2 regions of the Cyanobium sp. WKJ7-Wakatipu genome follow, and region 1 is predicted to be linked to the other one. Evidence: predicted binding sites of a transcription regulator. Region 1 holds the regulator's gene; the other holds the start of a gene.
The links. The regulator NtcA, encoded in region 1, controls nitrogen genes in cyanobacteria. The targets are predictions, from matches to a motif close to GTANCNNNNGNTAC.

Region 1 (6,992 bases):
TGTGGGCGAGGGTTGGTGGGTAGCCCAGCTCCAGCCCCTGCCTCCCCGGGCCCGCAGTCTGCGGGTGCCGTTGGGCGGCTGGAGTTGGGGCGGGGTGAAGCTGCCGTCCCAGCCGGCCCGGGCTGGCGGCCAGTGGCTGCAGCTGCCGCCCTTGGCGGGCGTGGCCGCCCTGCCCCTAGAGCGAACGGTCGCAGCGGCGGCCCCTCAGGCAGTTCAGGTTGAGGCAGCTCAGGTTGAGGCGCCGGTGTGGCGAGAGGGCTGGCGTTGCGGCAACGGTTTGGTGAGTTTTGAGCTGGGGCCGCGGGGCCTCGAGCAGCTGTGGGATAGCCAGGATCAGCCCCAGTTGGCAGGCCCGCTGGCCTGGCGGCGTTTTGCCGATCGAGGTGAGTTTTGGGATGCCTGGGACATCGCCACGGGCTACCGGGACCATCCGCTGGCCTGGCAGTGGCAGGGCGAGCCGAGCTGGCTGGAGCAGGGCGAGCTGTGTACCAGTTTTGTGTGGCGGGGCAAGTGCGGGGCAAGTGCGGTGCGGCTTGAGGGGCGCTTACTTGCCAATACCCCCTGGCTCGAGCTTGTGCTCAGCGTCGACTGGCGCCAGCGCCATGAGCTGCTGCGCCTGGAGATCCCCCTGGCCCAGCCGGCCCAGCGCTGGGCGGCAGATACCTCCGGTGGCGTGCTGGAACGGCCAGCCCAGCCGGTCACTGCCCGCGAGCAGGCCCGCTGGGAGCTGCCAGCGATCAGCTGGATCGCTTCTGTGGCTGCTGGCGGCGGCTTGGCGGTGCTGCTCGATGGGCCCCAGGGGGTGTCGGCTAGTCCGGAGCAGTTGGGTGTGTCGTTGCTGCGGGCGCCTACTTGGCCCGATCCTGGCGCCGATAACGGCCAGCAGCGCCTGCGGCTGGCCCTGGCGCCCTGCCCAGCAGGTTGGTGCCGGGCCCAGGTGCCCAAGCAGGCGGTGGCCTTCAGGGAACCGCTATGGCTGCGGCCGGCGGCGGCCCAGGGCCGGCCTAAACGACCTCAGGCCCTGCCTCCCCTGGGCGAGGGGCTGTTGCTACTGGGCTGCCGGCCGCTAGGGGAGTCCGGGGACGTGGTGCTCACCGTGCAGAACTGTTCCCCTTGCCGCCGTTACCTGGAGTTGGGAGAGAGCTGGCAGCTGCTGGAGCGACTAGATGGCCTGGATCAGCCTCTGATTTCCCAGGGAAAGCTCTCTGAAGATCCCTGGCTGCTGGCGCCGTGGAGCCTGGGCTTTTGGCGAGTGCGCCCTGATTGGGTCAGCGCTTAGGGCTCAGTCTTCGTGGTCGTCAAAGGGGTCGGTGAGGCCCTTGGAGGGCGGCCCGAAGGCTTGGTACACCCCAAAACCGGTGAGTGAAAGCAGCACCGCCAGCACGGCGAGGGCCACGGAAAGGGCCGGGGAGCTGGTGGTGGCGGTGGGGTCCATGGAGGCGGAAGGGGAATGCAGGTGACGGGTTGCGTCACAACTGTCGACGGACCGCCGCGGCGCGGTACGCGAGGCCCTTACACTACTTAAAGCGAATCCATGCCCGAGAGGCTGCAGCAGACATGGCCCAACGCACCCGCCTCGGAGACATCCTGCGGCCACTCAATTCTGAGTACGGCAAGGTCGTTCCCGGCTGGGGCACCACGCCCGTCATGGGCATTTTTATGGTGCTCTTCTTGGTGTTTCTGCTGATCATCCTGCAGCTGTACAACAAGTCCCTGCTGCTCGAGGGCATCACGGTCAACTGGAACGGCCTCGGCTGATGAACGTGTTTGGCATTGGCTTGCCTGAGCTGGCGGTAATTGCCGCCATCGGGCTGCTGGTGTTCGGACCAAAGCGCCTGCCGGAGCTCGGAAAAACCCTGGGGCGTACCCTTAAGGGTTTTCAATCGGCCTCCTCTGAGTTCGAAAAGGAGCTGCGCACGGCGATCACCACCGCCGAACCTGTTGCGGCTGACCTACCAGTTGCAGTTTCTGCAACTGAGCTTGTTTCAGCTGATGCCTCCGGAGCTGATGCGCCAGAGCTGATTGAGCAGCCTTTCGATGGTCCCGCGGCCTGAGTTGTCGTTGCAGTTGGTGGTGGGCCTGGGTAATCCGGGAGCCAAGTACTTAGGTACTCGCCACAACGTGGGCTTTATGGCCCTTGAGCGTCTAGCCGATTGCGCTGGTGGTGCCTCTTTTCGGCAGCAGCCCAAGCTTCAGGGCTTGTTGGCTGAGGTGGGTTCGGGGCCTTCCCGGCTGCGGCTGTTGATGCCCCAGACCTACATGAATGAAAGTGGTCGCTCGATCCGCGCAGCCCTTGACTGGTTTGGTTTAGAGCCTGCCCAGTTGCTGGTGGTGGTTGACGACATGGACCTGCCCCTCGGCAAGTTGAGACTGCGGGCTACGGGCAGTGCCGGGGGGCATAACGGCCTGCGCAGCACCATCAGCCACCTAGGTACCCAGGACTTTCCGCGGCTTCGTATTGGTATTGGCGCCCCCGCCCAAGATCCCGGCGAGCGCCGCGCCCGCACCGTTGGCCATGTGCTCGGACGCTTCACGCCTGCCGAGCAGCCCCTGCTCGAGGAGGTGCTGCGCGAGGTGGAGGCAGGTATTGGCCTGATTCAGCGCCTCGGCCTGGAGCGGGCTGGCAACCGACTCAACGGTTTTCAGCCCCAGGGCGCGGCAGCCTGAGCCGATGGCACGCCTTCCCTCCACCACTGCCCAGTTGCGGGTGCTGCACCAGAGCTTCAGCCAGCGGGTGCTGGAGGGGGAGGTGAGTGCGGGCGGCTACCAATGGAGTTTCCGCTGGGCCTTTGACCGCGGTGAACTCAGCGTTGAGCCTTCTTTGGGCAGGGCTCTGATCCAGGATGCCCTGCTGCGTTATCTGCTCAAGGTCGACTACCAGCTCGAGCCTGGCGGTGACTACATCTTTACGGTTCGGGCCCGTTTTTAAACCGATTCAGCCTCCGGCGCGATCGGCAGCGGCCATCGCCTCAGCACCTCCTGGTTGCTGCGTTGCAGGGTTACCCCGCAGTAGCGCTCTATCAGCAGCTGGGCCACCACATCGTCGATATCCCGGGGGGGCAATCGCAAGCCCGCCGGCAGCCGCCGCCTCCAGCCCCTAGGGGGCCAAAGCTGCCAGTAGCGCTCGCGGGCCGCCAGGGTGCTGCCGCTCTCATCCACCACAGCTAGCGCCAGCCGCTGCTGGCTAAGTTGGCTGCACCAGTCTTTGCTGCCGGTGCCATTGCCGAGCACAACCTGGCCAAGCCCCACTTGCTGCCAGCTTTTGAGCAGGGCGAGGCAGGCTTGTGGGGGCAGGATGGCAGCCTGCCGGATCTGGCCAACGGCAGGATCAGCCAGCACTAGACCGCATTTGCTGCTCCCGGGATCGAGGCCTGCTACCAGGCCCGCCGCAGCGCCCGTCATGGGCGGCGTGGGCCCGGCCCCGATTGGGCGGGAGATGGGGCCGCCAACCAGCGCAATTCCACTGCAATTGGGTCGGCGGTGCTGGCGCTGTTGATGGCGAGGGCTTCTAGTTGAGCAACCTGGCCCGGCTGGCGCTCGCTCAGCTCCCGGGCCAGCTTTTTAAAGCTGGCCGCATCGAACTGCAGCCCTTCCACCAACGTGCCCTGGCGCTGGGCTCGGGCATAGGCAGCGGCCAGTAGCAGGTTGAGTCGCCGCGAAACCGGCTCCAGGGCTGTGAGGTCGCCCTCGATCGTGGTGCTGGCCAGCACTTCACCTGCTTTAACTACAGGGCGGTTGGGGCGTAGGTCAGGGAAGGCAAGCACCTGGCGCTCGCCCCTCAGCACGTTGGCGGCCGAGAGAATGCTCACCACCCAGCTGCCGGGTTTGGCGAGCAGGCCTTCCAGCTTGCTGATGTCATTTTTGGGTACCAGCAGGATCTGGCGATCGGGGGGCTGGCCGGGCAGCACCCGCCTGAAGGCGTTGAGATTGGCCTGCTGCAGCAAGGCGGTGATCACCTCCTTGGCCTGCTCGGGGCGCTCAAGGGTCACCTTGGCGCTGGCCAGGGTCTGACCGCTGCTGAGCACCACGTCGCCGCGGCGCAGGGCAATCAGGTTGCCCTCCAGGTCTTTAAGTTCTTGGGCACCGGCGCTGATCCGGCGGCGCACCTGGGCTAGTTCCGCTTCGGTGCGGCGGATTTCCGCATCCCGCCCCTTCACCTCCTGGCTGAGACGGCTGCGCTCCAGCTCCAACTGGTTGCGCTGGGCTAGAAGTGGCGCCAGCTCTTGGCGCAATTTGCTGGCGCGGGCTTGGGCCTGCTCAAAGCGCGTCTGAGCCTCGCGTTTGCCCTCTTCGGCCCGTGCCACCTCCAGGCGGCTGCTGGCTAGTTGGCTGTTGCTGCGGCTCAGTTGGCTGCGGCTGGTTTGCAGCCGTTGCTCCAGTCGATCGAGTTCAAACAGGCCCGTGCGCAGCCGCTCGCTTACCAGCAGCATCAGGCCGAGGGAGATAGCACTGATCAGGCTGCCCGTGAGCACCGTGATCAACACGGCGGTGCGGCGGGGCCGCATCCCCAACAGGCTCAAGCGCGCCTTGCCCACCAGGCTGCCGAGTCGGTCGCCCAGGGTGGAGAGCACTCCCCCCAGGGCGAGCAGAGCGAGGATCAGCAGCCAGCCCGTCACATACGTCCCCGGAGGGCCCCAGTATCCCTGGCCTTCAGCTGAAGCGCTTAGCTAGGGCGATTGGATCAAACACAGTGATTTTCTTGCGGTCGATCTGAACCAGCCCGTCGTTGCGCAGGTCGCCCAGCAGGCGAGTGATTGTGACGCGGGTGGAGCCAATAGCTTCGGCAATCGCCTGGTGGGAGAGGCGCAGATCAATCGTGATCCCTTCCGAGCTGGGCACGCCGAAATCGCGGCACAGCACCAGCAGGAAGCTCGCCAGCCGCGAGCTCATGTCGCGGTGGGTGAGGGTTTCGATCATCGTTTCGGTCTGCAGTATTCGCGAAGACAGGCCCTGCAGCAGCAGCAAGCCCACGCTGGCGTCTTGCTCGATCGCCCGGCGCACGGAGGTGGCTGGTGCGGTCACCATCTCGACCCTGGTGAAGGCCACAGCGTGATAGAAGCGATCGGAGCGCTGGCCGGTAAGCAGCGAGAGCACACCAAACAGGCTGTTCTCACGCAACAGGGCCACGGTGATCTCCTCGCCGGATTCATATACCCGCGACAGCCGGACCGCTCCGCGCCGCAGCAGATAGACCCGCTCGGCTGGATCGCCGGGAAAAAAAATCGTCTTGCCCCGTTCGATCGTCTCGACACTGCTGCCGGCCAGGCCCCGGATCACTTCCAACAGGGTGGGGTTGCCCTGGCCGGCGCTGCCCATGCCTGCCACCACGCCAGGGGCACCCGTCGATGGGGTGTTGGCGGTACGGCTAAATCCGTGGGTAGCGCCAACCATCAAGGTCTTGGCAAGTGCCGGGACCCTAAGGATCACCCGGGGGGCGGCTTGTAGCAATACACACGGTTTGAGACGACACCGCCGGCGCCCCCTGCGCACCAGTACGTATGTTTCCGCTAGGGATGGTGTCGTTTGCTTGTGGAGCGGCCCGATCCCGCTACATTCAGCTCCGCGAGGCCATGGGCTGCTCGCGGCGCCCCAGGTCTGTTTTTCGATTTTCAAGGTTCTTATTCAGGTTGTTCATGACCGCGAGCTTGCCCGTCTCAGGCCTCACCTCCTCCTCTGGAGCTGGTTTTCCGGCGGTCCAGCACCAACCTCAGCGCTCTGGCCATCGCCCTTTGGCTGTGGCGTCTGGCGCGTCCGCCCCTTCTGCTGCGCCGGCATTGCGGCTGGTGGCCCAGTCGGAGGGCTTACTGCAAATCCATACAGCGCCTTTCCGCGGCAGTTACGGTGCCGTGCTCAGCCAGGCCCTACGTAGTGCCGGCTTGGGCAGCCGGGTGTTGGTTACTCAGTTCCTTAAGGGCGGCGTAGATCAGGGCCTCGGCAGCAGCGTCTGGCTGTGTGGGCGACTGCAATGGCTGCGGCCCGGTGTGCTCGGCTGTCTGTCAGAGCCAGCTGCCCACCAGGGGCTCGAGCTGTTGGAGGCGGTGCGCCAGGTGTGGGCCTTCAGCCGCGAGCAGCTGCTCAGTGGTGCGGTGGATCTGATGGTGCTAGACGAGCTGGGCTTGGCTGTGGAGCTGGGCTACATCGAGCAGGCTGAAGTGCTGGCAACCTTGGAGCGCCGACCAGCCCATCTAGATGTCATTTTGACAGGGCCAGCCATGACTCCTGAGTTGATGGCCATGGCTGATCAGGTCACCCAGTTGCGCCGAGGCCTCTGATGCTGAAGAACGATCGCTGGATCAACGAGCAAGCTGCGGTAGGAATGTTGCAGCCGTTTCAGTCGAGCCTGGTGCGCCATCTCGATCCCGCTACGGCGGGCTCCCCGGTGCTCAGCTACGGCTGTTCTTCCTATGGCTACGACTTGCGGTTGTCGGCCAAGGAATTTTTGATCTTTCGGCATGTGCCTGGCACCGTGATGAACCCCAAGCGGTTCAACCCGGCGAACCTGGAGCCGGCGCCGCTGCACAGCGACGAAGACGGTGAGTACTTCATCCTGCCGGCCCATTCCTATGGCCTAGGGGTGGCACTGGAGAAGATGAAGGTGCCATCAAATATCACGGTGATCTGCCTGGGCAAGAGCACATACGCCCGGCTAGGCATCATTGTGAACACCACCCCGGCTGAGGCCAGCTGGGAGGGACACCTCACCCTGGAGTTCAGCAATTCTTCCGGCGCAGATTGCCGCATTTATGCCAATGAGGGAATTTGTCAGCTGCTCTTTTTTGAGGGCGATCCCTGCGAGACCACCTATCAAGATCGGGCTGGTAAATATCAGCATCAGCCCGAACGCGTCACTCTGGCAAGAATCTAGTTTCCCCTAAAAGCCCTATGGGGGGAGCCTGGAGTCGCACCGAGAGGTGCGCCAGGTGGTTCGCCTTATGGGGCGAGCCTGGCTTTATGTAAGCGGCTCTTTTCATACCAGTCAGCAAATTGGGGTG
Region 2 (6,992 bases), on a different contig from region 1:
CAACCGCACACGCTGGTGTGGGTGGAGGGGCGGATGCAGTCGGGATCAAGGGCTGCGGCGGGGAAATAGGCGTTTCCGTCGACCTTGACGATGTCATCGCTGCTGGCAATCACCTGACCATTCCACTGGGCTTGCATGGGGCGTGTGGCGCAATTAAGGGCTGATTGTGGCAAGCACCGGGGGTAGGGATGGGGGCGGCAGGTGGGGTGTGGGATCCAGGGCCAGCAACTCGGCGCCCTGGCGACGCAGTTCGAAGTGCAGATGGGGACCCGTCGCCGAGCCGGTCATGCCCACCATGCCCAGGGGTTGCCCCTGCTCCAGCCAGACGCCGTTCACCACGATGGCCTCGTGCAGATGGGCATAGAGCGTCTGCCAACCCTCGCCATGGTCCAGCAGCACGGTGGTGCCGTAGCCACTGATCGACTCCACCAGCAGCACCCGTCCGGCCCGGGAGGCGAGCACCACCGTGCCCTGCGGCGCCGCCAGATCAATGCCGGTGTGCAGCCGCCAGGCCGAGCGGCGCTCCGAGTAGCGCCAGCCCCAGGGGTCCAGGCTTTCGGCGGGCTGGGCCAACGGGTAAGCCAGGGGCGGCGCCGCCGGATCCAGCCCTGGTGCCGGCAAGGCGCCTCGGGCCAGAGATCCCTCCGATCCGGGGAGCCTCACATCCGGCACTGAAACGTGGCCCGGCAGCTCCTGGGGCATCGCGGTCTGGGCCTGCAGCGACGACTGGCCCACAACCGCTGCCAAAAACATAGGCAAAAGCGCGGGCCAGCTCCGGTGGGTCATGGCTCAGGGGATCTGGCTCAGCGCCAATCGGGGTCGTAGATCCGCAGGGTGCCAAATCCCAGCGACGCTGGCGAGGGGTTGGGGCCGGCTGGGTAGGCCGACACCTGGAACATGTAGGTGTCAGAGACAGCCGGGTTGTTCCAGGGCTTGAGCACAACGGTGAGCGTGCTTCCGGGCTTAATGGGCTCAGGGAAGCTGAGGGTGAAGCGGCGCGCATCGCTATCGAACTGGGCCTGCACCGGCACGCGGGGACCCTGCTGGCGCGGCCGGCCCAAAAAAGCTGAGGTGCGATCCACAAAGAATGGAAAGCTGGTATCCACGCCGCGGGTCTGCTGAATGGTGAGGCCGCCAAGGGCCACCCCCGCCTCCGGATCGAGCGTGATCGTGAAGTAGTACTCCGCACCGGTCTGCCAGACAGTGGTGTAGTAGCTCACCAGGTCCACCTTCCAGGGAGCCTTGCTGAAGTAGGTGACGCCCCGGAGTTCAAGGGCGCCAGCGGCGGGGATCGCAAGCGGCGAAAGTGCGGGCGCCCCGGCAATGCAGCTGGCCAGGGCCCAGCCGAGCGCAACGGCGACGCGTCGAAGACGGGGCACAGGCACTAGGGCATTAAGCAGTTGGCAAAACGCTAGGAGCGGCCCGCAGGAATGGCTGGGGATCCTGATCGCGGCGATGGCCCACCGGAATCGGCGCCCCCTGGGCTGTGCCATCCGCTGGATCGAGACTGGCAGTGGCCTCCAAGGCCTGGCGCAGGCACCGAGCCGCATGCAGCGGCATATCCCGGGGCACGCTGATGCGATCGCGCAGATAGCGCAGGGCAGGGGCAGAGCCCGCCGGTGCTGGCAGGGGCTTGGCGTGGATCAGGGCCGTGAGAGCTGTGCGGAGCGGGACATCGAATTTTTCCGCTCCCAGGGGGCTGCGGCCAAGAATTGCCTCTCGGTGCTTGATCACCCGGCTGAGGGCAAAGGCTGCCGCATTGGCCGGTTCGGCCTGGCTGGTTTCCGGGTCGGGGCTGCCCAGGGGCCAGGGGCCCTTATCGATTTGAGTGGCTAGTGCTTGTTGGTTGGCGTCTCCGCTGGCGTAGCAGCCACCCATCTGGGGCGGTAGGTCGTGGGCATGGGTGTGGAAGTCGCTCTGGGTGCCGAGGTAGCTGGGGCGCTGCTCCAGCGCCTCAAACCAGCGGCCAATGGCCGGATGCTCGCTGCGCAGCAGAAAACCCTTGTAGTAGGCCAGGCTTGCTGCCATGCGCTCCACGTAGGGCACGAATACCAGATCAGCCGTGCCTAGCTCGCCAAGCAAAAAGGGCCCACTTTGCTGGCTGAGCGCCTGCTCAAATTTGCCTGCAATGCGCTGAAAAGCCGCCCTGGCAGCTTGCTCCTGGGCGGGTCGCAGCCCCGGACTGCAGAGCCATTGGCACCACGCCCGGAACAGCAATCGCTCCAACTGCCGCAGGGGCAGCACCGCCGGGTCGTTCATGCCCAGCACCAAGGGCCCGAAGGCCCCCTCGAGGGCTTCAAGAATGCGATCGCTCTCAGTGATCAGGCGGCCATCGAGCTCAAGCGCCGGCAGCATCCCCGAAGGAACTAGCCGTTTGAACCAAGCCTCCTTTTCGCCGTAGCAAAACATGGTGACCTTGCGAATCCGGTAGGGGATCCGCTTCTCTTCGAGCCAAAGCCACACCTTCTGGCAGTAGGGGCACCAGGCATGGTGGTCGCGGAAAAGAGTGACCCGCACTGCCTCCTCCGGCTGGCCAAACAGACGCAGCCGGGCCTGGGCGCTGGTGGGACCGTTGACTGGATCGGCTGGGGACGCGCCGAGGCGTTCGAGCTCTTGCCAATCGAGCACTTCCTGGCCTGTCGACGCCATGCCTATCGCTGCAGCAGCCTTGGTTCTAGGAGCTCACGGGGTGCTGGGTGGCCTATCTAAGTTTCAAGAGCGAAGTTCCATAACTGAGATCCAATGTTCGACGCCTTCACCAAGGTTGTTGCCCAGGCTGATGCCCGAGATCAATAGCCAAGGGATGGGGCCAGGCAGCTCAGCTGAAGACCTCAATAGTGAGCATCAGGGCATCAGTCACGACGGATTGCTTCACTCCGCGGCAGCCAACTAACTCGTGAACCGATCCAGCCGTGAACGGATCCAACATCAAAAAAGGGCTGAGGACCAGTCATGGAGTTGCCCAGTTGGCCCTCCAGACACTCTCTGCCGTCGATCCTCTGCGGCACATTCGGCGGCTTCTAGTCAGCGACGTCCGTCCCAAGATTGGGCTGCCAGCAAACACAGGGCGGAAGGGATCAGCGTTCTCGTGAACGGTGTCATTTGCTACCCACAGGACTGCAGCGCTGCACGATTGTGGCCGGGTGAACATTGGAGGTCACCTTCCTTCATGGCCCAAGTCCCCATCGCCGGCGGCGGTCCCACCCCGCTGGCTGTCTTCGATCGATTCCGCACCAAGGTCCTCGCCAAGGTTCAGGAGCCTGAACTGAGGCGTTACGCCGTGATCTTGCTCGCCTTCGGTGCTGGCCTGCTGCCGCTGATGGCCGGCTCCGCCAAGGCAGCCTTGGCCAAGGTCCCCACCGACGGCGCCGACACCCTGCTGATGCTCATGGGTTCAGCCCTGGTGCTGCTGATGACCCCAGGACTGGCGTTCTTCTACGGCGGCTTCACGCGCGCCAAGAACGTGCTCAACACGATGATGATGAGTTTCTTCCTGATGGGTCTCATCGGGGTGCTCTGGGTTGTGATCGGCTACAGCCTTTCCTTCGGCGTGGGTTTCAAGAGCCCGTTCATCGGCGGCCTTGAGGCAATGTGGCTGAACGGTGTTGGCGGTCCGCTGGGTGACCAGCCCCTAGCCGATGGCTTCTCCATCTCCGCCACTTCCTTTGCCCTCTTCCAGGGCATGTTCGCCATCATCACGCCGGCGCTTATTTCCGGTGCCCTGGTAGAGCGCATCAACTTCAAGGCCTGGTTCTGGTTCTGCCTGCTTTGGAGTCTGTTCATCTATTGCCCCCTAGCCCACATGGTCTGGGGTGGTGGTTATCTGGGCCCGCTAGGCCTAGGTGCCATCGACTTTGCCGGTGGCACGGTCGTCCACATTGCCTCCGGTGTGGCTGCTCTCGTCTCTGCCGCCATCGTTGGCCCCCGCACCGGTTACCCGGAGAGCGTGCGCCCGCCCCATAACGTCCCCTACATCCTGCTTGGTGCCGGTCTGCTCTGGTTCGGTTGGTTCGGCTTCAACGGAGCCAGCTACTTCGCTGCTAAAGGCGCTGGCCTCTCCTTCGTCACCACCTCGACTTCGGCTTCTGCGGCCCTGCTCACTTGGTGTCTGATTGAGTGGTTCAGAGATGGAAAGCCCACAGCTGTGGGTGCTGCCACCGGTGCTGTCGCCGGTTTGGTGGGCATAACTCCGGCTGCTGGTTTTGTTTCCGTTGGCTCTTCGCTTCTGATTGGCGTTGCGGTTGCCGCTGGTTGCTACATCGCGGTGCAGTTCTCCGGTGCCGGTGGCTCGGGTGGTAGTTCCAAGTCTGTCTTGGATGAATCGCTTGATGCATTCTCGGTCCACGGTGTGGGTGGCACCATCGGAGCCCTGCTGACAGGCCTGTTGGCGGTCAAGGAAATGGTCCCGGCTGATTACTTCCCGGTTTCCGCAAAAATTCTGGAGGAAAGCGGCAACTTTGGCCTTTTCATTGTCCAACTCAAAGCCGTATTGGTCACCTATGGATTCGTGGGAATTGGCACCACGATCATTCTTCTGATCGTCAAGGCAACGGTTGGACTACGCGTCACCCCTGAGGATGAAGAGCGCGGTCTTGACTATGTGTGCCATGGCGAAGAGGCCTACGATCCCATGACTAACTGAGGCCGACATCAATGAAAATGATCACAGCGTTGGTGCGTCCATCCAAGGTGGACGCCATCAAAACAACCCTCGTCGGCCTTGATGTCGTCGGCATGACCGTTGCCGATGTCCGCGGTTTCGGTCGCCAGAAGGGCCAGGTCGAGCGGTACCGCGGCAACGAGTTCACCGTGGACTTCCTACCTAAGTCCAAGATCGTTGTGGTGGTTTCTGACGACAAGTTGGAAGCCACCCTCACGGCCATCCTCGAGGCTGCCCGCACTGGCGAAATCGGCGACGGCAAGATCTTCGTCACGCCCGTTGAGGAAGCCATCCGCATCCGCACCGGGGAGCGCGGCGACACGGCGATCTGACCACCCTCCTGCCCGTGTCATGAGGCTTCCCCATACGGGACACCTCACCTGCCCCCCAGCTCGGGGGGCTTTTTCATTGCTGCTGATAACGCCACCAGATCCCGTGCTCACACCAGTCGCGATGGTGCGGATCAGCCAGCGCCCCTTCGTTCGTCGCAGAGCTGGGGAGCACCCTTCCGCCCAAGGGCTTCACGCCATAGCGTGAGGAGCTCCAGTCCTTCACCTCCACCCCCATGAACAGCTCCTACGACCTGATCGTGCTTGGGGCCGGCTCTGGTGGTTTGGCTGCTGCCAAACGGGCCGCAAGCTATGGCGCCAGCGTGGCGATCGTGGAGGGCGACCGGGTGGGCGGCACCTGCGTGATCCGCGGCTGCGTGCCCAAAAAGCTGCTGGTTTATGGCTCCGCTTACAAACACTTGCTTGCCGATGCAGCCTGCTATGGCTGGGAAATCGAGGGGATTCGCCGCAACCCCAGCACCCTGCTGGCCAATGTGCGCGCTGAGGTAGATCGGCTCAATCAGCTGCACCTCGGCTTTCTTGAAAAAGCGGGGGTAGAGCTGGTGCGCGGCTGGGGCTGCTTTGAAGACGCTCACACCGTTGCCGTTGGCGAGCGCCGCCTGCGGGCCGAGCGCATCTTGATTGCGGTGGGGGGGCGGCCCCAGCGGCCAGCGATTCCAGGAGCAGAGCTTGGCTGGGTGAGCGATGAGATGTTTCTGCTGGAGCAACTACCGGAGCGCCTTGTGGTGGTGGGTGCTGGCTTCATCGCCTGTGAATTCGCCTGCATCCTCAATGGCCTTGGCGTAGCAGTGACCCAGCTGGTGCGCGGCAATCATTTGCTGCGGGGCTTTGATCTTGAAGCTGCCAAAGCTGTTCAAGAGGGCATGGAGCAAGAGGGTATTGAGATTCGCTTTGCCCATAGTCCTGCAGCCATCACTGGCAGTGCCGGCGACCTCAGCGTCCACACCGAGGCAGGCGAAATCATTCCTTGCGGTGGAGTGCTGCTTGCCACCGGCAGGCGCCCTTTCCTGGAGGGCCTGCGCCTTGAGGCAGCGGCTATCGCCACTGAGGCAAATCGCATTCCAGTGGATAGCGAGCAGCGCACCAACGTGCCCCACATCTATGCAGTTGGCGATGTCACCGACCGCATCAACCTCACCCCGGTTGCCATTGATGAGGGACGCGCCTTTGCCGACACTGTCTATGGCACTAGCCCGCGCCAGGTGGACCACAGCCTGGTGGCTTGTGCGGTGTTTAGCCAGCCGGAGCTGGCCAGTGTGGGGCTCAGCGAAGAGGAGGCGATCCAGCGCCATGGCCCAGGGGGAGTGCGGGTGCATCGGGCCCGTTTCCGGCCGATGAGCCAGGCCTTGCCGGCCAGGGGGCCCAGGGTATTGCTCAAGTTGGTCGTGGAGCTGGAAAGCGGCAAGGTGCTGGGCTGCCACATGGTGGGCGAGCACAGCGCTGAAATTATCCAGATGGCAGCCATCGCCATTGGCATGGGCGCCACCAAGGCCGACTTCGATCGCACCATGGCCCTGCACCCCTCGGTTGCCGAGGAGTTTGTGACCATGCCGAACTAGGCCGTGAGCCGGCTTTTGCGCCAATCATCCGCCAGCATCACCACAAGGGGCGCCAGCAACACCATCGGTAGGGCCCGGCTGTCAATTGGCACCATCGCCGCTAGCCGCGACAGGGGCGGCCAATAGAGCAATAGCGCTGTGAAGAGGATTTCAGCTGCTATGCCAAGCCAAAGCAGGGGATTGCGGCGCCAGCCCTGCTGCACCAAGTTGACGAAGGCGGAGCGATGCTCACTGCGGCAGGCCATCGCCACACCGATTTGGCCGGCCACGATGCAGCTGAAGGCCACGCTTGAGGCCTGGTGCTGGCTGGCCACGAGCGCTGCTCCGGCCTCGCCATGGAGAAGCAGGGGGGCTGCCAGCCTGAGCTCGGCCCAACCCACACCCTGCTGCTGCCAGCTGAGCAGGTAGGCCGTCATCGACACC

Region 2: KBY83_RS13855 (ammonium transporter) is a predicted target of NtcA. The motif match lies at 3,096-3,109, and genes of this name have one in related genera.

Annotation. Positions count from the first base shown of each region.
Region 1 covers NZ_JAGQAY010000004.1:162,789-169,780, forward strand. The annotation lists gene KBY83_RS04120 (alpha-mannosidase) at 1-1,279, shown strand, start outside; gene psbN (photosystem II reaction center protein PsbN) at 1,283-1,435, opposite strand; gene psbH (photosystem II reaction center phosphoprotein PsbH) at 1,558-1,758, shown strand; gene KBY83_RS04135 (TatA/E family twin arginine-targeting protein translocase) at 1,758-2,054, shown strand; gene pth (aminoacyl-tRNA hydrolase) at 2,038-2,667, shown strand; gene KBY83_RS04145 (DUF3146 family protein) at 2,672-2,929, shown strand; gene KBY83_RS04150 (resolvase) at 2,926-3,402, opposite strand; gene KBY83_RS04155 (DUF3084 domain-containing protein) at 3,399-4,616, opposite strand; gene ntcA (global nitrogen regulator NtcA) at 4,651-5,391, opposite strand; gene KBY83_RS04165 (cob(I)yrinic acid a,c-diamide adenosyltransferase) at 5,634-6,272, shown strand; gene dcd (dCTP deaminase) at 6,272-6,865, shown strand; gene thyX (FAD-dependent thymidylate synthase) at 6,931-6,992, opposite strand, start outside.
Region 2 covers NZ_JAGQAY010000036.1:3,750-10,741, reverse strand. The annotation lists gene KBY83_RS13875 (DUF427 domain-containing protein) at 1-137, opposite strand, end outside; gene KBY83_RS13870 (M23 family metallopeptidase) at 154-786, opposite strand; gene KBY83_RS13865 (DUF2808 domain-containing protein) at 804-1,385, opposite strand; gene KBY83_RS13860 (glutathione S-transferase family protein) at 1,393-2,649, opposite strand; gene KBY83_RS13855 (ammonium transporter) at 3,170-4,642, shown strand; gene KBY83_RS13850 (P-II family nitrogen regulator) at 4,654-4,992, shown strand; gene gorA (glutathione-disulfide reductase) at 5,226-6,569, shown strand; gene KBY83_RS13840 (cation-transporting P-type ATPase) at 6,566-6,992, opposite strand, start outside.